DNA from 3 places in the Pseudomonas anuradhapurensis genome. Region 3 is predicted to be linked to each of the others. Evidence: riboswitches for the same ligand, from Rfam matches in the RefSeq annotation. Region 3 holds a riboswitch; each other region holds the start of a gene.
The links. A riboswitch is a leader RNA that binds a small molecule or an ion and turns the genes downstream of it on or off. The one in region 3 is predicted to bind cobalamin.
Positions count from the first base shown of each region.

Region 1: linked by a shared signal. The riboswitch ahead of HU763_RS12800 (CbtB domain-containing protein) and the one ahead of cobO (cob(I)yrinic acid a,c-diamide adenosyltransferase) in region 3 are both predicted to bind cobalamin.
Region 2: linked by a shared signal. The riboswitch ahead of HU763_RS10055 (ABC transporter substrate-binding protein) and the one ahead of cobO (cob(I)yrinic acid a,c-diamide adenosyltransferase) in region 3 are both predicted to bind cobalamin.

Region 1 covers NZ_CP077097.1:2,742,305-2,748,949, reverse strand. Annotated here, with positions in the region: gene HU763_RS12830 (transporter substrate-binding domain-containing protein) at 1-1,800, opposite strand, end outside; gene HU763_RS12825 (response regulator transcription factor) at 1,814-2,428, opposite strand; gene HU763_RS12820 (DUF1272 domain-containing protein) at 2,649-2,891, opposite strand; gene cobM (precorrin-4 C(11)-methyltransferase) at 2,957-3,709, opposite strand; gene HU763_RS12810 (cobalamin biosynthesis protein) at 3,744-4,130, opposite strand; gene HU763_RS12805 (CbtA family protein) at 4,130-4,816, opposite strand; gene HU763_RS12800 (CbtB domain-containing protein) at 4,826-5,014, opposite strand; cobalamin riboswitch at 5,106-5,327, opposite strand; gene HU763_RS12795 (GNAT family N-acetyltransferase) at 5,446-5,925, opposite strand; gene HU763_RS12790 (LysE family translocator) at 6,050-6,645, shown strand, end outside.
Region 2 covers NZ_CP077097.1:2,174,102-2,180,746, reverse strand. Annotated here, with positions in the region: gene thpR (RNA 2',3'-cyclic phosphodiesterase) at 1-479, opposite strand, end outside; gene lpxO (lipid A hydroxylase LpxO) at 638-1,537, shown strand; gene HU763_RS10070 (carboxymuconolactone decarboxylase family protein) at 1,671-2,015, shown strand; gene HU763_RS10065 (GNAT family N-acetyltransferase) at 2,094-2,663, shown strand; gene HU763_RS10060 (acetyltransferase domain-containing protein) at 2,861-4,027, shown strand; cobalamin riboswitch at 4,056-4,251, shown strand; gene HU763_RS10055 (ABC transporter substrate-binding protein) at 4,360-5,370, shown strand; gene HU763_RS10050 (FecCD family ABC transporter permease) at 5,373-6,386, shown strand; gene HU763_RS10045 (ABC transporter ATP-binding protein) at 6,383-6,645, shown strand, end outside.
Region 3 covers NZ_CP077097.1:1,372,729-1,379,373, reverse strand. Annotated here, with positions in the region: gene bluB (5,6-dimethylbenzimidazole synthase) at 1-287, opposite strand, end outside; gene HU763_RS06310 (cobyrinic acid a,c-diamide synthase CobB) at 284-1,579, opposite strand; gene cobO (cob(I)yrinic acid a,c-diamide adenosyltransferase) at 1,576-2,187, opposite strand; cobalamin riboswitch at 2,308-2,527, opposite strand; gene HU763_RS06300 (hypothetical protein) at 2,695-3,273, shown strand; gene HU763_RS06295 (hypothetical protein) at 3,387-3,656, opposite strand; gene HU763_RS06290 (hypothetical protein) at 4,218-4,373, opposite strand; gene HU763_RS06285 (PQQ-dependent sugar dehydrogenase) at 4,400-5,707, shown strand; gene HU763_RS06280 (C40 family peptidase) at 5,775-6,308, opposite strand; gene HU763_RS06275 (C40 family peptidase) at 6,448-6,645, opposite strand, start outside.

The sequences.
Region 1 (6,645 bases), 1.4 Mb from region 3:
ACTTTTGGTCTGGCTTGCCTGTTCGGCGTCGTCCTTGGCCTGACGCAGTTGCTCCAGCAGGCCTCGGCTGAGTGCCAACTGCGCTTGCAGGGCATGCTGGGCCTCGGTGCGCTGGTTGATCAGTTTGCGCAGGTAGCTGTTCCAGAACACCACCCCGGCCAGCAGCAAGGCCGACAGCACCAGTACCTGCAGGGCCAGGGTGCGGTAGTCGCGCCAGGGGCTGTCGCTGACCAGAGTACTGGTGCGCCAGCGGTTGATCAGCTGGTCCAGCTCGTCCGGGGGGATGCTTAGCAGGGCCTTGTCGAGGATCGCCTGCAGCTGCGGCTGGTCTGCGGCCACGGCAAAGGCCGCGACGGCTGGGTCGTCGTCGAGCACACTGGCGATGCGCAAGCGGTCCTTGAACACATGGCTGATGTAGTAGGCGGCATTGATATGGCTGCTCAGGGCGACGTCGGCGTCACCGTTGGCCACGGCTTCCATCAGGCCGAGCGGGTTATCCACTTCGACCAGCGTGGCCTGGGGGTAGCGCCGCTGCAACATGGCCCGTTGCGGCGAGCCGCGGACCAAGGCAATGCGCTGGCCCTGCAGCGTGTTGGCCTGGGTGGGTGAAGCGGGTTTGTTGCGGGTGACCAATACCCGCGGGCTGACCAGGTAGGGGCGGGTATAGCGCAGTTGTTTCGAACGGTCCGCACCGTAACCCAGGGCACCGATCATCTGTGCATCGCCGTGCATCAGGCGTTCGATCATTGCGTGCGCCGAAGGGCTTTCGACCGGCTTGAAGCGCAGCCCCGTGCGCAGCGATATCTGCTTGAGCAAATCGAGGGTGATGCCGCTGGGGTGATTTTGGGTATCGTTGAAGGTCAGTGGTGCCAGCGAGGTATTGACCAGTACACTGACATTGGGGTTGGCGGCGATCCAGGCCTCCTCTTCGTCGGTGAGGGCGGCGAGGTGGCGTTGCAGCAGCAGGCTGGTATTGCCGCTGCTCCAACGGCGCAGGATGTTCAGGCGCTCGCTTTCGCTGATGCGCGCCAGCGCCTCGTCGACCAGCCGATGCAGGCGTGGGTTGTCGTTGGCCAGGGCGAAGGCAAACGCCCCGGGCGCGACCTGACAGAAGTGGTCGATCTTCAACAGGCCCTGGTAGCTCTTGCCAATCGTGAAATCGGTACTGATGGCATCGCCGAGGTAGGCATCGGCCTCACCCAGTTCCACGGCAGCCAGGCCCGCGAGGGTGGAGCGATACAGGCTCAATTGCGCCTTGGGGTACAGGGCCCGGACACTGCTGGCGGGCAGGTAGTGGTCGACCATGGCCAGGCGCAGGCCAGCGAGATCGGAGCCGCTCTTCAAGCGCTGCCCCTCGCGGGTGACGATTACCGGCAGGTCATCAGCGTAGGGGGCGCTCAGGCTGAGCTGGGCATCGGCTGCCTCGAATGCGTTGGAACTGCCCAACAGGTCGATACGGCCATCGCGCAGTGCAGCGATGGCTTCGTGGCGGCTGTCGAAACGGCGCACTTCGATATCGACACCCAGCTGTTCGCCAATGATGCCTGCATAATCGGCGCTGAGGCCTTCATAGTCACGTTGGCTGACATTGATTTCCAGCGGTGGATAGTCGGGCCGCGAACTGCCCAGCAGCAGGCGCTGGCGTTGCTGCAACCATTGCCGGTCGTCGCTGGAGAGCGCCAGTGGTGCGGCGGCGCTGACCGAGCGGGCCAGCAACTGGCGGGGCTCGCTGTCGGCCAGCAGCGCACTGGAACTGGCCAGGGCGCTGACCAGAAGGGCGCTTGCCAGCAGGCGCTTCATGGCAAGGGCACGCTCACTGGACGCTGTTGCGTTTGGCCAGGTCGACCATTTCCACCAGGGATTCGGTCTTGAGCTTTTCCATGATGCGGCCCCGGTAGGTGCTGATGGTCTTGGCACTGAGGTTCATGCAAGTGCCGATGTTCTTGTTGTTCTCGCCGCGCGCCAGGCGCCGCAGCACTTCCATTTCACGGTTGGAGAGGCTGGCCAGGCGCACCGACTCGCTTTCCAGGGAGTTGCTGTTGACCGACATCTGTGGGAAGGTCGAGTAGCCCTTGACCAAGGCCTTGAGGGCAAACAGCAATGCATCGTGGTCTTCTTCCTTGGTGACGAAGGCACCGATCCCTGCGTCCAGGCAGCGCCGCACGTACAGGTCGGTCGCCTGCCCGGTCAGGACCATGATCTTGGGCACGGGCTCCAGGCATTGCAGGCGTTTGATCACTTCCATGCCATCCAGGCCGGGCAGGCCGATATCGAGAATGACCACATCCGGGCGCAGTTCGCGCGCGACCTGCGCCACTTCACTGCCATTGCCGACCTCACCGACGACATCGAAGCGCTCGCGCTCGAGCAGTAGGCGCAAGGACAGCCGGACGATGGGATGGTCGTCAACGATCAGCACGGTTGTCATGAAGGAAACTCCTGTCGGGATGTGGTCCGCTTCCTGGAACACTCAGGAATACGTCTGAACAAGGGGGTTTATCGGAAGCGCTGCACGATACGACCATTCCCGAAGTTTGGTAATGCCGAGTATAGATGTGTTGAAAGTCCCAGTACTTGTTGTTGAAAATTCCTACAAATATGGGAAACATCACCCTACCAAAGCGGTGATGTCCACTTGTTGAGGCTGGTCAAGCGCAGGCGCCATGCGCCTTGTTCACCCGCAGGGTCGAGGCAGGGTTGTTGGCCAGTGCCTGGCCGACCCGCGTCGGGCGGACCACCAGCTGGCCGGTGCAGTTCGGGCAATGCCCGTGGAAACGGGTTTCGGCACAGGTGCGGCAGAACGTGCATTCGAACGAGCAGATCAACGCATCGGGGCTGTCACCCGGCAGGTTGGTATCGCAGCACTCGCAGTTGGGGCGTAGATCCAGCATTGGCATGACTCCTGTCGCAGGTCGGAACATGGAGTCTGCTATGCCTGCGGCGGACCTGGCAATGCTCAGTTCCCCGGGCGATACAGATGGGCGTGTCCGGCACGGTACAGGGCCGACTCGGCGAACGGTGTGTCGCCCAGGACATGCCCGACCAGGATCAGCGAGGTACGCTGAAAGTCCTTCGCTGCTACACGCTCGATGATATCGCCCAGGGTGCCACGCACCCAATCCTGGTCTGGCCAGGTGGCGCGATGCACCACCGCCACCGGGCACTGTGCGCCGTAGTGCGGCAGCAGTTCATCGACAATGCGCGGCAGGTGCCGGACCCCCAGGTGAATCGCCAGCGTGCTGCCATGCCGCGCCAGGTCGGCCAGTTGCTCGCCGGGTGGCATTGGCGAGCTGTCGCCATAGCGGGTCAGGATGACCGTCTGGGCGACTTGTGGCAGGGTCAGTTCGCAGCCGAGCAGGGCGGCGCTGGCCGCTGTGGCAGTGACCCCGGGAACGATCTGGTAGTCGATGCCCAGCGCCTGCAGCTGGCGAATCTGCTCGCCGATCGCGCCATACAGGCTGGGGTCGCCGCTGTGCACCCGGGCCACGTCCTGGCCTTGCTCGTGCGCGCTGCGCATGGCGGCGATGATTTGCTCCAGGTGCAGTTCGGCGCTGTTGATCACGGTCTCGGCCTGATGCCCCTCGAGCACCGCCGCAGGGACCAGCGAGCCGGCATAGATGATCACCGGGCATTGGCGGATCAGCCGTTGCCCCTTGACTGTGATCAGTTCCGGGTCGCCGGGGCCGGCGCCGATGAAATAGACCGTCATGGAAAGTCCTTGCAGAAAAGTGCCGGTGAAATCTTCAACAGGCCAGGGCGAGGGTCGCCGGGCCCAGTACCTGACGCGTCAGCAGCAACCTGGCGGTGCCACTTCGCTGGCTGGCCAACGCCAGGGCTGCGCTTTCTGCCACGCCCCAGCAGCCGCTGTGGGCATGGGCCGCAGCAGAGTGGTGGCTGAGCTGCGCCTGGTAGGCGTGTAGTTGCGCGGTAGGGTACAGCACCAAGGGCACGGCGAGGTGTTCGGCCAGCTGTTGCAGGCCGGGTTCGTCGGCCTTCAGGCTGATGCTGGCGATGCCATGCAGGTCGGCCAGTGCCAGGCGCTGAGTGCTCAGGGCCTGGCGGAGCAACGCTTCCAAGGCCTCCGCCGGGCAACCCCGGCGGCAGCCGAAGCCGGCATAGAAGGCCGCCATCAGGCCTGCTTGGCGCGGCGGAACAGCCAGGCGCTGAGCAGGCCCAAGGCCAGCCAGAAGGCGGCGTTGGTCAGCCACGAGGCGAGCTTGAACTGGGTTTCCAGCGCTTCGGGAGCCAGGCTTTCATGCACCTCGGGCTGTGGCGCGCCAATCACATGCGGGACCACCAGCAGGGCAACGCCCAGCACTTTCAGCAGCCAGTGGCGGGCGAACACCAGCAAGGCCAGGCCCAGGGCGGTAGCGCTGGCCGTGCCGATCCACCAGGCCTGGCGTTGGCCCAGGTCGGCGGCAGCGGTGCCTGGCAGCTCCGGCGGCAGGCCCAGGGTCGGGGCCAGGCAGAACACGGCGAAACCGGCCAGGCCCCAAAGTGCACCGGTGCCGATACGCCGCGGTTCGCGCAGGCTGTAAAGGGCGGCCAGGATCAGGGCAAAGCCGACTGCAACCACCAGGTTGCCGCCGGTGGTCGACAGCACGCGTTGCCAGCCGTCTTCCGGTGACCAGGCTTCGGCGCTGTGCTCATGGGCCGGCACCTCGCTGCCATGCTCGTGGTGAGCCACTGGTACCGACGACTCGTAGGTTTCCGCCTCGAGAATCAGCGGGGCGACCCAGAAGCTTTGCAGCAGGGTCAGCAACAAGGCCGCTAGCAGCCCGCTGAAGCCCGCGGTTCGGGCAATGCGCATGATCATCAGGCGTTCTCAGTGGCAGGGGAAGGCGGCGCTGTGGCGGGTGTCGTGAGCGGCGTTGTGCACGGCCTCGATGTGTGAGAAACCGGCGAAGTACACCAGGCACAGGCCCAGCAGGCTAGCGCCGACGGCGATGACGACACGCTGGCTGAGCGTGACGGGGGTGGCAAGGCTGTGTGGCTTGGCGCTGGTGACGGGCATGACGCGTTCCTCTGCTGTTTGGGCAACGGGCAAGCGCGGCAGCCCTGGGCGTATCTGCCCAGGGGGATGCAACAGCGCCCGCCCACCGCGGGGTGTTCATGAACGCCAGGCCGGTCTCCGGGCTTGCGAGGAGGAGCCAGGCTCCTGGAAAGCATCGCCTTCCCATGCCCGACTACAGGGCACAGTGGTATTGACGCTTCGCTCGCTTACCGTTGCGGGGGCAGCACCGGCTTTGTCCGGCCCTGCTGGAGGGCCTGTGACGCACCGGTTTCCCGTTTCACCCCTAAGGGGCACCTGAACGCGAGGTGTAAGAAGACCATGGGGCGGGCCTGGCGTCAATTGCCAAATGCCTCTGGGACCGTGTATTGACCAGCGTTGTGCTGGTGTCGCGAAGGGCTGCAAGGCAGCCCCGGGAATGTTCGGATGGCTGATCAGCCACGCGCAAATGCCGCCAGCTTGTCGCCATCCAGGCGATAGCGCACCCACTCATCCTGTGCCTCGGCCCCCAGCGATCGGTAGAACCCGATCGCCGGCTCGTTCCAGTCCAGTACGCTCCATTCAAGCCGTCCGCAGTGGTTGGCTACCGCTTCGCGGGCAATGTGCCGCAACAGTTGCCGACCGGCACCGTCGCCGCGTTGTTCAGGGGTCACGTACAGGTCCTCGAGATAGATACCGTTGCGCCCCAGCCAGGTCGAATAGCTGTAGAAATACACGGCAAAGCCGATTGCCCGGCCATCGCGCTCGCAGATCAGGCTGTGCACCGTGCTGCCTTCGCCGAACAGGCTGTGCTCGATATCGGCGACGCTGGCGATGACCTCGTGGCGGGCACGTTCGTACTCGGCCAGTTCGGTGATGAAGGCCAGGATCTGCTCGGCATCGGTGCGTACGGCAGGGCGAATGGTGACGGTCATGGTAAAGGCTTCCTTGGGCTCGTGGTGGCGGTACAGTAATGTGTATCTGAATAATTTATTGGAACTGTACCAGTTGCGAAGAACACAACTCCGCTAGTGTGGCAGCACCGATGAAGAAAATGGAATGCCCGCCATGCTTGCCTCTGCCGACCTGCTGACCGCCTTTGTGCTGTTCGCCTTCGTATCCTCGATCACGCCAGGGCCCAACAACACCATGCTGCTGGCGTCGGGGGTGAATTTTGGCGTGCGCCGCTCGATTCCGCACGCCATGGGCATCAGTGTCGGGTTCATGCTCATGGTGTTGGCCGTCGGCCTGGGCCTGGGTGAGGTGTTCAAGGCCTGGCCGATGCTGTACACGGTATTGCGCTACAGCGGCGCTGCCTACCTGCTGTACCTGGCGTGGAAGATCGCCACCTCCGGGCCGGTCGGCACGGCCTCGACCAGCGCCGGTAAACCGCTGGGGTTCTGGGGGGCTGCGGCATTTCAATGGGTCAACCCCAAGGCCTGGGTGATGGCGGTGGGGGCCATTACCACCTACACGCCGGCACAGGGCTATGTGGCCAACGTGATTGTCATTGCCGCCTTGTTCGCCCTGGTCAACCTGCCCAGCGTAGGGGTGTGGGTGATGTTCGGCAGCGCCCTGCGCAAGCTGTTGCAGAACCCGCGCTGGCTGATGCTGTTCAATGTCCTGATGGCCTTGCTGCTGGTGATTTCACTGTA
Region 2 (6,645 bases), 800 kb from region 3:
TGGCGGGCAGCGAGGTAAAAATCCGGCGCGCTGCTGGCCTCTGGCGGCTGGCCACGAAAATCCCTGGCCAGTGTCAGGTGCGGGCGATAGTCGCGGCTGGCCGCTTCCACCCCGAGCGGCAGCAGCGCTTGCTGCAGGCCATACACCAGTTGCAACAGCGTCGCGGGGCTCTGCTGCGCCTCCAGTACCAGCGCGCCGGCCCGCGGCCACACCTGCAAGCGATCGAGTCGCAGGCGAGGTGGCGTGGCCGGTAGTGCCAGCTGATCGGCCGCTGCGCAGATTGCCGGCACCTGGGCGGTGTCCACGTCGCCGAGAAACAGCAGCGTCACATGGAAGTTGGCGGCTGGCACCGGCTTGCCGCTGCGCAGGTTCAGACTGCTTCGCCACTGGGCCAGCGCCCGGCGCTGGGTATCACTTACCGGCAAGGCGAAGAACAACCGCTTGAAGGGGGTACCAGTGCTTCGTACATCCTGAATCATGGGAACTCCCTAGCATGAAACGTTTGCGCAAGACTGTAGGGTATTACACCTAAGTCGCCCCGGTGTTTCGTAACAATAGTTACAAACTATTCCCATGATTGTTTATGCTGGCGGGCTAATGCCATGGCGCATGGCCATTTTTCGACAAGTAAACGTCCATGAAAATTGCACTCGTACTCCTCTTCGCCCTCTCGATCGCCTATGTTCACCTGCGCGGTCGGGTTCGCCACAAGCTGACCCGCCAGCTGGGTGATCACTCCAGCTTCCTGGCCCCGGTCAACAGCTTCCTGTATCTGTTTTCCAGGCACCCGGCCAAGCCTTACCTGCCGGTGGAAGCCTTCCCGGAACTGCAAACGCTGCAGGACCACTGGCAGGAGATCCGCGAAGAGGCGCGCCAGCTGCTGCATGTGGGCGAGATCAAGAAGTCCGACAATTACGATGACGTCGGTTTCAATTCCTTCTTCAAGACCGGCTGGAAGCGCTTCTACCTGAAGTGGTACGGCGAAAGCCACCCGTCGGCGATGACCCTGTGCCCGCGCACCACCGAGCTGCTCAAGGGCATCGGCACGGTCAAGGCCGCGATGTTCGCCACCCTGCCACCGGGCGCCAAGCTGGTACGTCATCGTGACCCGTATGCCGGCTCGTACCGCTACCACCTGGGCCTCGACACGCCCAACGATGACGGTTGCTACATCGACGTGGACGGCGAAAAGTACTCGTGGCGCGATGGTGAAGGTGTGGTGTTCGACGAGACCTACATCCACTACGCGGCCAACACTACCGAGCACAACCGCATCATCCTGTTCTGCGACATCGAACGCCCGCTCAAGTACCGCTGGGCAACTGCGTTCAACCGCTGGTTCAGCCGCAACGTCATGGCCGCGGCCGCCGCGCCCAATGATGCAGGCGACAAGACCGGGGGCATCAACCGGCTGTTCACCCGTATCTACAAGATCCGCGAACGGGGCAAGGCGCTGAAAAAGCGCAACCGCACCCGCTACTACCTGGAAAAGTGGGCGTTCGTCGCAGCACTGGTGCTGGTGTTCATCTACATCTGAGCGGCCCGCTGGCAAGTGCATAAGCGGCCGGGTCTGGCCGCTTCAACGCTGGCCAGCACCAAAGTACAAGTCCCACTTGCCGCGCTTCGACTAGCCTGAAAGCTCCACTCGCAACCTTACCAAGGTGAAGACAATGAGCATGATGGACTGGGACGCCTACCGTAAGCAGTTGATGGCCGGCATCGGCGATCTCAAGCAACTCTCCCCCGACACCGTTGCCGGCTACATGACCGCCAGCGGCGCCGGCGCCAAGACCAACCACCTGGATGCCAAGACCCGCGAGCTGATTTCCCTCGCCGTGGCCGTGACCACCCGCTGCGACGGCTGCATTGCCGTGCACTCGCAGCAAGCCGTCAAGCACGGTGCCAGCCGCGAGGAAATCGCCGAGGCCCTCGGCGTGGCCGTGGCGATGAATGCCGGTGCTGCACTGGTCTACTCGGCACGGGCCATGGATGCGGTGGGCAAGGCGACCGACTGAGCGCAATCGGCGTCGCCGCCCTTGCGCGACGGCGCCGCGCCCACCAGACTGGGCGGCCCAGCCCTTGCAGGAACCCGCATGATCCATATCCGCCCCATGATGGCCGACGACTTCGAACGTTTCTGGCCTACCTTCCAGGCTGTCGTCCAGGCCCGCGAAACCTACGCATTCGACCCGGCGCTGAGTTTTGAACAGGCGCGCCAGCTGTGGCTGGAAATGCCGTTGCGTACGCTGGTCGCCGAGGACGACGGCGAATTGCTCGGTTCGTACTACCTCAAGCCCAACGCCGCCGGGCCTGGGGCGCATGTGGGCAATTGCGGCTACATGGTCTGCGAACGCGCCCGTGGCCGGGGTGTGGCGCGGTTGATGTGTGAACACTCGCAGAAACTGGCGCGCCAGGAGGGCTTTCTGGCCCTGCAGTTCAACTCGGTGGTCGCCACCAACGAGGTGGCCGTGGCGTTGTGGCACAAGCTCGGCTTCGAAACCGTCGGGCGTCTACCCAAGGCCTATCGCCATGCCAGCCTGGGGCTGGTGGACTGCCTGGTGATGTACAAGTGGCTGGCGGATGAACCGGTGCTGGAGAAACCGCCGTTGCTGATCGGGCGCAAGAATATCGAGGCTCGGGTTTCACGGCGGCGCGGGCGCTAGGCGCGCCTTCCAGAACTGGGCTTTTCGCGGGCACGCCCGCTCCCGCAACTGTCGCGCGGCTCGCCAGGCCGGCGCTGTAGCTGTGGGAGCGGGCGTGCCCGCGAAGAGGCCGGCACAGGCAAAAAGCGCTACCAACCGGGAATTTTTAGTTATAAGATAACGTTTCATTTGACATTCATTCCTAGCAGCGACCCGCCATGACAAGCGCCAGTGCCACCCCCACCCTGCTCACCCAGCGCCTGCAGAGCATCGATGCCCTGCGCGGCCTGGTGATCCTGTTCATGCTCCTTGACCACGTACGCGAAACCTTTTTCCTGCATCGCCAGGTCAGCGACCCGATGGCCATCGACGCCACCGAGCCCGCGCTGTTCTTCAGCCGCACCCTGGCCCACCTGTGCGCCCCGGTGTTCGTCCTGCTGACCGGCCTGTCGGCCTGGCTGTACGGCGAAAAACATCAGGGCCGCGGCGACGTCTCGGCATTCCTGTTCAAACGCGGGCTGTTCCTGGTGGTGCTGGAGTTCACCCTGGTCAACTTCGCCTGGACCTTCCAGCTGCCGCCCAGCGTCATCTACCTACAGGTAATCTGGGCCATTGGTATCAGCATGATGGTCTTGTCGCTGCTGGTCTGGCTGCCACGTGGCGCACTGATCGCCCTGGGTGCAACCCTCATCGCCGGCCATAACCTGCTCGACACTGTGCACTTCGAAGTCGGATCGGCGCTGCATGTGCCTTGGGCGATCCTGCATGATCGCGGCTGGCTGGAGCTCTCCGACAACCTGCGCCTGCGCACCTCCTACCCGGTTCTGCCGTGGCTCGGCGTGATCGCCCTGGGCTATGGCCTGGGCCCGTGGTTCGCCCGCCACAGTGATGACACTCGGCGCCAGCAACGCTTGCTGCTGGCCGGCCTGGCCGCCTTGCTGGGCTTTGTCGCGCTGCGCCTGTTCAACGGCTACGGCGATGGGCCGTGGAGCGTCTACCCCGCCCTTACGCAAACCCTGATGAGCTTTTTCAACATCACCAAGTACCCACCGTCGCTGCTGTTCCTGGCACTGACCCTGGGCTGTGGCCTGCTGTTGCTGCGCGCCTTCGAACGCGCCGGGCAGGCGCGCTGGATCAATGGCCTGGCGGTGTTCGGCGCGGCACCGATGTTCTTCTACTTGTTGCACCTGTATGTGCTGAAGCTGCTGTACCTGGCCAGCGTGGCGCTGTATGGCCGCAACCAAGGTGACTACTTCGGTTTCGACAGCATCACCGCCGTGTGGCTGGGGGCACTGCTGTTGGCGTTTTCGCTGTACCTGCCAGTGCGCTGGTTCGCCCGGCTGAAGGCGCGGCGGCGCGACCTGGCCTGGCTGAAGTACTTGTGAAAAGCGTTTTCAGCCGGCGGCGCGATGGTCTACCATGCCGGCCGCCGGTTTCCATCACGGAATCAATAGGGAATCCCAGGCCCAAGTAAACGGGCCAAACGGAACTGCCCCCGCAACTGTAGGTGCCGAGCCTGCTCCAACGATGCCACTGGGTCTACCCCGGGAAGGCCGGAGCCAGGCCATGACGCACCAGTCAGGAGACCTGCCGGCCTACATTCACCAACCGGCGGGGTGTCCGGGATTGGCCATCAGTGTTGCCCTGCTGCCGCAGGGCTCGGCGATGCCTGTCCGTGTGTTCCTCACCAGAACTGTCCGATAGGAGATCGCCCAGCATGCTGCCCCGTTTTGCCACCCTGCTCGCCGGCCTCGGCCTCACCGGCCTGGCGCAGGCCGCAGCTACCCATTACCCGCTGACGATTGACAACTGCGGCAAGCCGCAGACCTTCGCCCAGGCACCGGAACGCGCCGTCACCATTGGCCAGGCCAGTACCGAGATGCTCTACGCACTGGGGCTGGGCGACAGGCTGGCAGGCACTTCGCTGTGGTTCAACAACGTGCTGCCCGAGTACCAGGCACAGGACGCCAAGGTACCGCGCCTGGCCAACAACGAGCCCAGCTTCGAGGCAGTGGTTGGCAAGCGCCCGCAACTGGTTGCGGTGCAGTTCGAATGGATGGTCGGTGCCCAGGGCGCGGTGGCCACCCGCGAACAGTTCGACGAGCTGCAGATCCCCACCTACCTGCTGCCATCGGACTGCGAAGGCAAGGACAACCTGGTCGGCGCCGACGGTACCCGCCTGCAGGCGTTCCAGGTCGACAGTATCTACAAAAGCATCAGCCAGCTGGCCGAGATCTTCGACGTGCAGGCGCGCGGCAGCGCCCTCAACGCCGAGCTCAAGGGCCGCCTGGACAGCGCCAAGGCACAGCTGGCCGGCAAGGACTTGGCCAGCACCTCGGCGCTGTTCTGGTTTTCCAGCGCCGACCTGGGCATCGCGCCCTATGTAGCGGGCCGCCAGGGCGTTGCCGATTTCATGCTGCGCACCCTCGGCGTGCGCAACGTCGTCACGTCCACCGAAGAATGGCCCACCGTCGGCTGGGAAACCCTGGCCAAGGCCAACCCCACCTGGCTGATCATTGCCCGCATGGACCGCCGCCGCTACCCTGCCGACGACTACCAGAAGAAGCTGGCGTTTCTGCGCAGCGACCCGGTAACCCGCAACATGGAAGCGGTGAAGCACAACCGCATCATCGTCCTCGATGCCGAGGCCATGCAGGCCGGCATCCGCCTGTTCAGCGGCCTGCAGACCTTGGCGGCCGCCTTCGCCAGCGGCAACCCAGGCCAGTGATCATGCGCTTGTCATTGTCCATCACGGTGGCCCTGGCGGCACTGCTGGCAGCCGTGCTGGCCGGTACCGCCATTGGCGAGAGCAACCTGGCACCTGCTGTGGTCGCCCAGGTTCTGGCCAACCAGCTGTGGCAGGCCGGTTACCCGGTCGACCCGATCGACGCCGGGATCGTCTGGAACTATCGCCTCACCCGCACCCTGGTTGCCGCAGCCTGCGGCGCCGGCCTGGCCACCTGCGGCGTGATCCTCCAGGCGCTGTTGCGCAACCCATTGGCCGAACCGTACCTGCTGGGGTTGTCTGCTGGCGCCTCGACCGGGGCAGTACTGGTCGGCCTGCTGGGCTTCGGCAGCCTGGCGTTGAGCATGTCCGGCGGTGCTTTCATCGGTGCCCTGGCGGCGTTCGCCCTGGTGCTGGTCCTGGCTCGCGCGGCCGGCAGCGGCGCCAACAACGCCCAGGTGATCCTCGCTGGCATCGCCGGTTCGCAACTGTTCAACGCCCTCACCGCCTTGCTCATTACCATGTCGGCCACTGCCGAGCAGGCGCGCGGCATCCTGTTCTGGCTGCTGGGCAACCTCAGTGGCGTACGCTGGCCTTCGGTGTGGCTGGCCGTGCCCGTGGCGGTATTCGGCTTGCTGGTGTGCCTGTGGCACCGGCGCACGCTGGATGCGTTCACCTTCGGTGCCGACTCGGCGGCATCGCTGGGCATACCGGTGCGGCGTACCCAGTTGCTGCTGATCAGCTGCGCAGCGCTGGTCACCGCGGTCATGGTGTCGATCGTCGGCGCCATCGGCTTCGTCGGGCTGGTGATCCCCCATGCGCTGCGCCTGCTGCTCGGCCCGGGGCACAGCCGCCTGCTGCCCGCCAGCGCGCTGGGTGGCGCATTGTTCCTGATTGCCGCGGACATCCTGTCGCGCACCCTGATCCCTGGCCAGGTCATCCCCGTGGGGGTGGTCACCGCACTGATCGGCGCACCGGTGTTCGCGTTGATCCTGGTCAGCCGTCGGGGGCGCCCATGACCGCCATGACCGCGGTGAACCTCTCGCCGCTGAGTTGCCAGGGGCTGGGCCTGCAGTTGGCTGGCAATGCCGTGTTGCACGAGATAGACCTGCACCTCATCGCCGGCGAGACGCTGGGCATCGTCGGCCCCAACGGCTCCGGCAAGTCCTCATTGCTGAAAGTGCTGGCCGGGCTGCGCAAGCCAGCCAGCGGCAGCGTGCAGTTGCTCGGCGAAGCGCTGGCGCGGTTGCCCCGTCGGCGTGTCGCCCAGGCCCTGGC
Region 3 (6,645 bases):
TTCAGTTTCATGAAGGCGTCGGAGCGTTCGCCCAGGGCCTCGGCAGTCCGCACCCGTTCGGCTTCCACCAGCGCCTGGATCTGTGCGCGCAGGTCACGCCGGCTGATACGGATGAATCGCCAGGGTTGCATCAGGCCTACGCTGGGCGCCTGGTGCGCAGCGGCAAGCAGGCGGCCGAGCAGCTCCGGAGCCACCTCGCCAGCGGCGAAGTGGCGCATGTCCCGGCGCTCGCCGATGGCGCGGTAGATCGCGGCGCGCTCGGCGTCGCTGTATGCGTGTTCGCTCATGGTCGCAACAGCGCCGCCACCGCATCCGGATTGGAGGGAAAGTAGAAGTGCACGTAGGAAGCCGTCAGCCGCCCCAGGCGGTACACCGCTTCATTGCCACGCCCACCGTTGGGGCTCAGGCCACGGGCGATCGGTTCCAGCGCGGTACGGGTCAGCGAATGGTGATAGGTGTGCCCGCGCAAGGTGCCTTCGGGGAGTTCCACCGCCTGCAGCGCCAGGGCCGCCAGGCGCTTCTGCATGGTCGCTTCGCCGGGCAGCAGGCCGAGCAACTCGGCACGCTCGCCAGCCACATCGGTCAGGGCATCGAGCAGGTACAGCATGCCGCCGCACTCGGCCAGCAACGGTTTGCCCTGGGCGTGATGAGCCCGGATCGCCGCGTTCATCGGCGCATTGGCGGCAAGGGCGTGATGGTGCAGCTCGGGATAACCACCCGGCAGGTACAGGCTGTCCACCGTCGGCAGTTCGCGATCATGCAACGGCGAGAAGAACTCGAGTTGGGCACCGAGTTTGCGCAGCAAATCGAGATTGGCGCCATAGATGAAGGCAAAGGCTTCGTCCCGCGCCACGCCGATACGCACCCCAGCCAGCGAGGCGTTGCAGCTGTATGGTACGGGTTCGGCGAACGCCACCGGCGGTGGCAAGGCAGCGTCGCAGCTAGCGCCGAGCGCTTCGGCAGCGGCGTCCAGACGGGCATCCAGGTCATTCAGTTCACTGGCCTGGACCAGCCCCAGGTGGCGGCTGGGCAGTTCGATGCCGCGCTCGCGGGACAAACCGCCATACCAGCGCAAGCCTTCGGTCAGGCTACCTTCGAGCAATTGTGCGTGGCGCAGGCTGCCCACCCGGTTGGCCAGCACACCCGCGAATGGCAGATCGGCCTGGTAGCGTGCCAGGCCCAGGGCCAGGGCACCGAAGGTCTGGGCCATGGCCGTGCCGTCGATCACCGCCAGCACCGGGACACCGAAGTGACGGGCCAGGTCGGCGCTGGACGGGGTACCGTCGAACAGCCCCATCACCCCTTCGATGAGAATCAGGTCGGCCTCGGCGGCTGCCTCCCACAACAAACGGCGACTTTCCTCGGCACCGATCATCCACAGATCCAGCTGGTAGACCGGCGCACCGCTGGCCCGTTCGAGGATCATCGGGTCGAGGAAATCGGGCCCGCACTTGAACACCCGCACCTTGCGCCCGAGGTTGCGGTGCAGGCGGGCCAGGGCGGCGGTGACGGTGGTCTTGCCCTGGCCGGAGGCCGGTGCCGCGATCAATACGGCGGGGCAATGACGGGGCTGGCTCACAGTTCGACGCCCTTCTGTGCGCGGATACCGGCCTGGAACGCGTGCTTGAGCATGCCCATCTCGGTCACGGTGTCGGCCAGTTCGATCATTTCCGGTTTGGCGGCGCGGCCAGTCACGATCACATGCTGCATCGGCGGGCGCGCCTGGATGTCGGCCAGCACCTGGTCAAGGTCGAGGTAGCCATGCTTGAGGGCGATGTTCAGCTCATCCAGCACCACGAACTGTACGCCCGGGTCCTGCAGCAACTGACGCGACACGGCCCAGGCTGCTTCGGCGGCGGCAATGTCGCGTTGGCGGTCCTGGGTTTCCCAGGTAAAGCCCTCGCCCATCACGTGGTAACGCACCTGCTCCGGAAAGCGCCGGAAGAACAGCTCTTCGCCGGTGCTGTTGCGGCCCTTGATGAACTGCACCACACCGCACTGCATGCCATGGCCCAGGGCGCGCGCGAGCATGCCGAAGGCCGAGCTGCTCTTGCCCTTGCCATTGCCGGTCAGCACCAGCAGCAGGCCGCATTCGTTGGGGGAATTGGCGATACGTTCGTCGATGATCGCTTTCTTGCGCTGCATGCGCGCCAGGTGGCGTTCGTCGCGTTCGGTAGTCTCGCTCATCAGGGTTCTCCGCTGGCTGGCACCCCGGCAACGCGCGGCGACAGGTAATAGGCGGGCAAACGGAGAACGCGCAGGAGCCATGGCCGTCAGCCACGGTGCACCGCGCATCACCCTCCGTGATGCCGTTGGCAGTATCAGGCCGGTCTCCGGGCTTGTGAGCGGGCCTCGGCCCAGGCCAGCGCGCCTTCCCGGATGCTGGCACCCAGTGGCCCTGCGCGGCCGCGTCTCACCTACCGTTGCGGGGGCAGCGCCGGACTCGCACCTTGCTGGCGCCCACCGGCTTCCCAGTTTCACCCTGCCCAGACAGCGCTGGCAGGACACCTGAAACACGCGCGAAGGTTAGTGGGTTGTATCAGGAGCGTCAATCGAAGCGGGCTGCTTTGCAGGCGAACAGGTACCGCCCCGGTAATGGCCAATTCATCGGGTTGTGCTGTACTGCACACAGTGATATCACATAGCCATCATTTGTAGCCAAATGCGATTACAACAACAACAGGAGAGTGCCGCATGCGAGGCCAGATCATCAGAAACCCGCGCCTTGAGTTTCTAAGCCCTGTGCTGGAGCGCTGGGTTGACTGCATTGACCGTTTCAACCAGTTTGCCGGTGATGCCGAAGCGCCGCACTGGCATGGCGCAGCGGCAAATGCCGGGTTGTTGGCCGCGGCGGCTTGGCAGGCCGAGCTGGCGGCGCTGCAGCAGTTTGCGGGGAAGAAGCAGCGTGATGAAGGGGAATTCGAAGGGCGCTGCGACCTGTTGATCCGCGGTGCCGACGAAGCGTTGTACCTCAGTGTCAGCCAGCGCTGGCCAAAAATTGCCCGGCTGGACATGGCGGGGCCCCTGCAGCAGACCGCCGCTGTTGCCCACCAGGTAGCCGGCCCCAGTCAGTTGAGGGCTGGGGCGCTCTTCGTCAGCCCATGGAAGGCTGGCCAGCATGCCAGCCCGGAGGAACTGCAGGACTTGGTCGACGACTTGCAGAAACACACCGCTTGCGCGATTGCCTGGTACTTCCCGTATGCCTTGCGCAAGCTGCATAACGATCTGGGGCAGTATTTTCCGGGTGTAGCGCTGCTGATCAAGCAGGTTTGATCTGTACTGATCTCAGCCGGAAAGCAGCATTCGGCCCAACGCAGGGAGTGGAGCTGCGTCCGGTAACCGAGTTCTGTGGGTACGCCCTGCGCCACGAGGTGCCTGTCAGCCGTTCAGCTCAGAGACATACTCTCGCTCTTGCTCTTGCTCTTGCTCTTGCTCTTGCTCTTGCTCTTGCTCTTGCTCTTGCTCTTGCTCTTGCTCTTGCTCTTGCTCTTGCTCTTGCTCTTGCTCTTGCTCTTGCTCTTGATCTTGATCTTGATCTTGATCTTGATCTTGATCTTGATCTTGATCTTGATCTTGCTCTTGCTCTTGATCTTGATCTTGATCTTCGCGACTTCAGGAGGCCGAACGCAGGCCTTGCGGAGGGAGGTGACGGGCATGGATGCCCGTCAAGCGCTGAGGCCCCATGGATGGGGCCTGCAGCGCGTCCTCCCGGGAGCGAGGCCGGAGTGAGGGAACCCCGGAGCGCAGCGTAGGGGCCGGATGATAGGAGCGCAGCGTTTTTTGGTTACTTTTTGCCGCGTTTGGCAAAAAGTGACTCGCCGTAAGGGCGAAAAGGTGAGTCAGCGTCGCCATCGCCAATGGACTTTGCGCGCGATAAAAACCAGCGCTATCCCGCTTTTCGCTTTTCGCTTTTCGCTTTCAGGCGTAGGCTTCAACAACAAGGTCAACATTCATTTTCAAAGGCGGCACTTAGTCACCTTGCCGCCCTTACGGCGGGTTACTTTTTGTCTTGGCAAAAAGTAACCAAAAACCGCCCGCTCCCATCATCCGGCCCCTACGCTGCGCTCCGGGGTCCCCTCGCTACGGGCTTGCTCCCGGGAGGACGCGCTGCAGGCCCCATCCATGGGGCCTCAGCGCTTGACGGGCATCCATGCCCGTCACCTCCCTCCGCAAGCCCTTCGCTCGGCCTCCTGAAGTCGCAATCGGCGGCGCCTGAACTATCGCGCGCTGAAAAGCAACAGCAACAGCCGAGCAACAGCAACAGCAACAGCAACAGCAACAGCAACAGCAACAGCAACAGCAACAGCAACAGCATCAACATTAGTTGAATGGTTGCCGGAACCCGAGGCACTTCGCCGATTTCTCAGTTCCATAGGCCTTCTCCGGAGAATTGCCGTCCATGAAACACTTGATGCCTTGGCTGTTCGTCGCCAGCCTGACCGCCTGCGGCGAAACCGCCCTGCTGGATGTACACGATGGCAGTGGCCCTACCCCTCAACTGCCTGCTCCAACCAAAACGATCCTGCCCACCGTAAACATCGCCCCAGCAGTGGGATGGCCCAACGATGTCAAGCCTGAAGCAGCACCAGGCACTCAGGTGAAAGCGTTCGCCAGCGGTTTGGACCACCCCCGCTGGCTTTATCTACTGCCCAACGGCGACGTCCTGGTAGCCGAAACCAACGCTCCTCCCAAACCCGAAGACGCCAAGGGTCTGCGTGGTTGGGTGATGCAGAAGGTGATGAAACGCGCAGGCGCAGGCGTGCCCAGCGCCAACCGCATTACCCTGCTGCGTGATGCCAATCATGACGGTATCGCAGAGATCCGCAGTACTTTCATCGAAGGCCTGAATTCACCGTTCGGCATGGCATTGGTGAACAAGGACTTCTACGTAGCCGATACCGACAAGTTGCTACGTTTCCATTATGAGCCAGGGGCAATGCAGATCACCGGCGAGGGTCATGTGGTGACGGAGTTGCCCGGCGGCCCGCTGAACCATCACTGGACCAAGAATGTGATCGCCAGCCCCGACGGCAAGAAGCTCTATGTCACGGTGGGCTCCAACAGCAACGTAGGTGAAAACGGCCTGGACAAGGAGCAAGACCGTGCCGCGATCTGGGAAGTAGACCCTGCCAGTGGCCAGCACCGCCTGTTCGCCACCGGCCTGCGCAACCCCAACGGGTTGGCCTGGGAGCCACACAGCGGCGTTCTGTGGACGGCGGTCAATGAGCGCGACGAGATCGGCAGCGACCTGGTACCGGACTACATCACTTCGGTGAAGGAAGGTGGCTTCTACGGCTGGCCCTATAGCTATTACGGCCAGCACATTGACGAGCGTGTGCAACCACCTGACCCCGACAAGGTGGCCCAGGCGCTGGTACCAGACTATGCCGTGGGTCCACACACGGCATCGCTGGGGCTGGCGTTCGCCGAGCCAGGTGGGCTACCAGCCCCCTTCGAACAGGGCGCATTCGTTGGTCAGCACGGCTCGTGGAACCGCAAGCCACACAGCGGCTACAAGGTGATTTTCGTGCCGTTCGACGCATCGGGAACACCCTCGGGCCAGCCCGTGGACCTGCTCACCGGGTTTCTCAACGCCCGTGGCGAGGCCATGGGGCGCCCGGTGGGCGTGATCAATGACGGGCGCGGCGGAGTGCTGGTAGCCGATGATGTCGGCAATGTGATCTGGCGGGTGAGCAAGGCCCGATGAGCCCTGCCGGGGGCGAACCAGCGCCGGCACCTGGCGCGCCCCTACAAGGACCGCGCCAGGCTGGCATTCACGGATTCTGCGCCAGGTGGCCCGAAGGGATCACCCGCTTGGCCTGCAGGTAGGCCTTGGCCCAGTAGCTGTTGGACAGGTAGTCCAGGCGCACCGTGCCGCCTGTGGAAGGTGCATGCACGAAGCGCCCCTCCCCGACATAGATGCCGGCATGACTGACCTGCGAACCTCCGCCGGTGGCAAAGAACACCAGGTCACCGGACTGCAGCGACCCGGCATCGACTGTCGGCGCACGCATGACAATCATCTCTCGCGTCGAACGCGGCAAGCTGATGCCAGCCGCATCCCGGTAGACATACTTGATCAAGCCACTGCAGTCGAAGCCGGAATCCGGGGTATTGCCGCCCCAGCGATAAGGCGTGCCCACCAGGCCGATGGCACGTATCAACACGTCGTCGGCGATTGGCGATGGGCTGGGCTGACTGTAGGTGACCTGTGGCTGTACCACAGGGGCCGGCGCAGGCGCGCGGCTGGAGCAGGCAGCCAGCAAGGCCGCCAGGGAGATCAATGCGAAGCGCGCCATTTTTACCATGGCCAGAACATCCTGTCTGAGGTCGCGGGGCCGCAGCCGAAAAGAGTTGAGAATTTAGATTAGACGCTTTCTATAAATGCGCACGGCGGCGAGCTTTTTTCAAAGCATCGCCGCCGCGGCAGGGTACATCATTTTGCTATCAGTTGCGCGCGATATTGGTCGGCGCCATGGCCAAGGCACGCTTGGCTTCGATGAAGGTCTTGCTCCAGTAGCGGTCACCGAGGCTGTCGATGCGCACGCCACCGCTGCGGCGGCTGCTGGAGTGGATGAACTGGTTGTCACCCAGGTAGATGCCGGCATGGCTGACGCGGCCGCGGCCGTTGGTGCTGAAGAACAG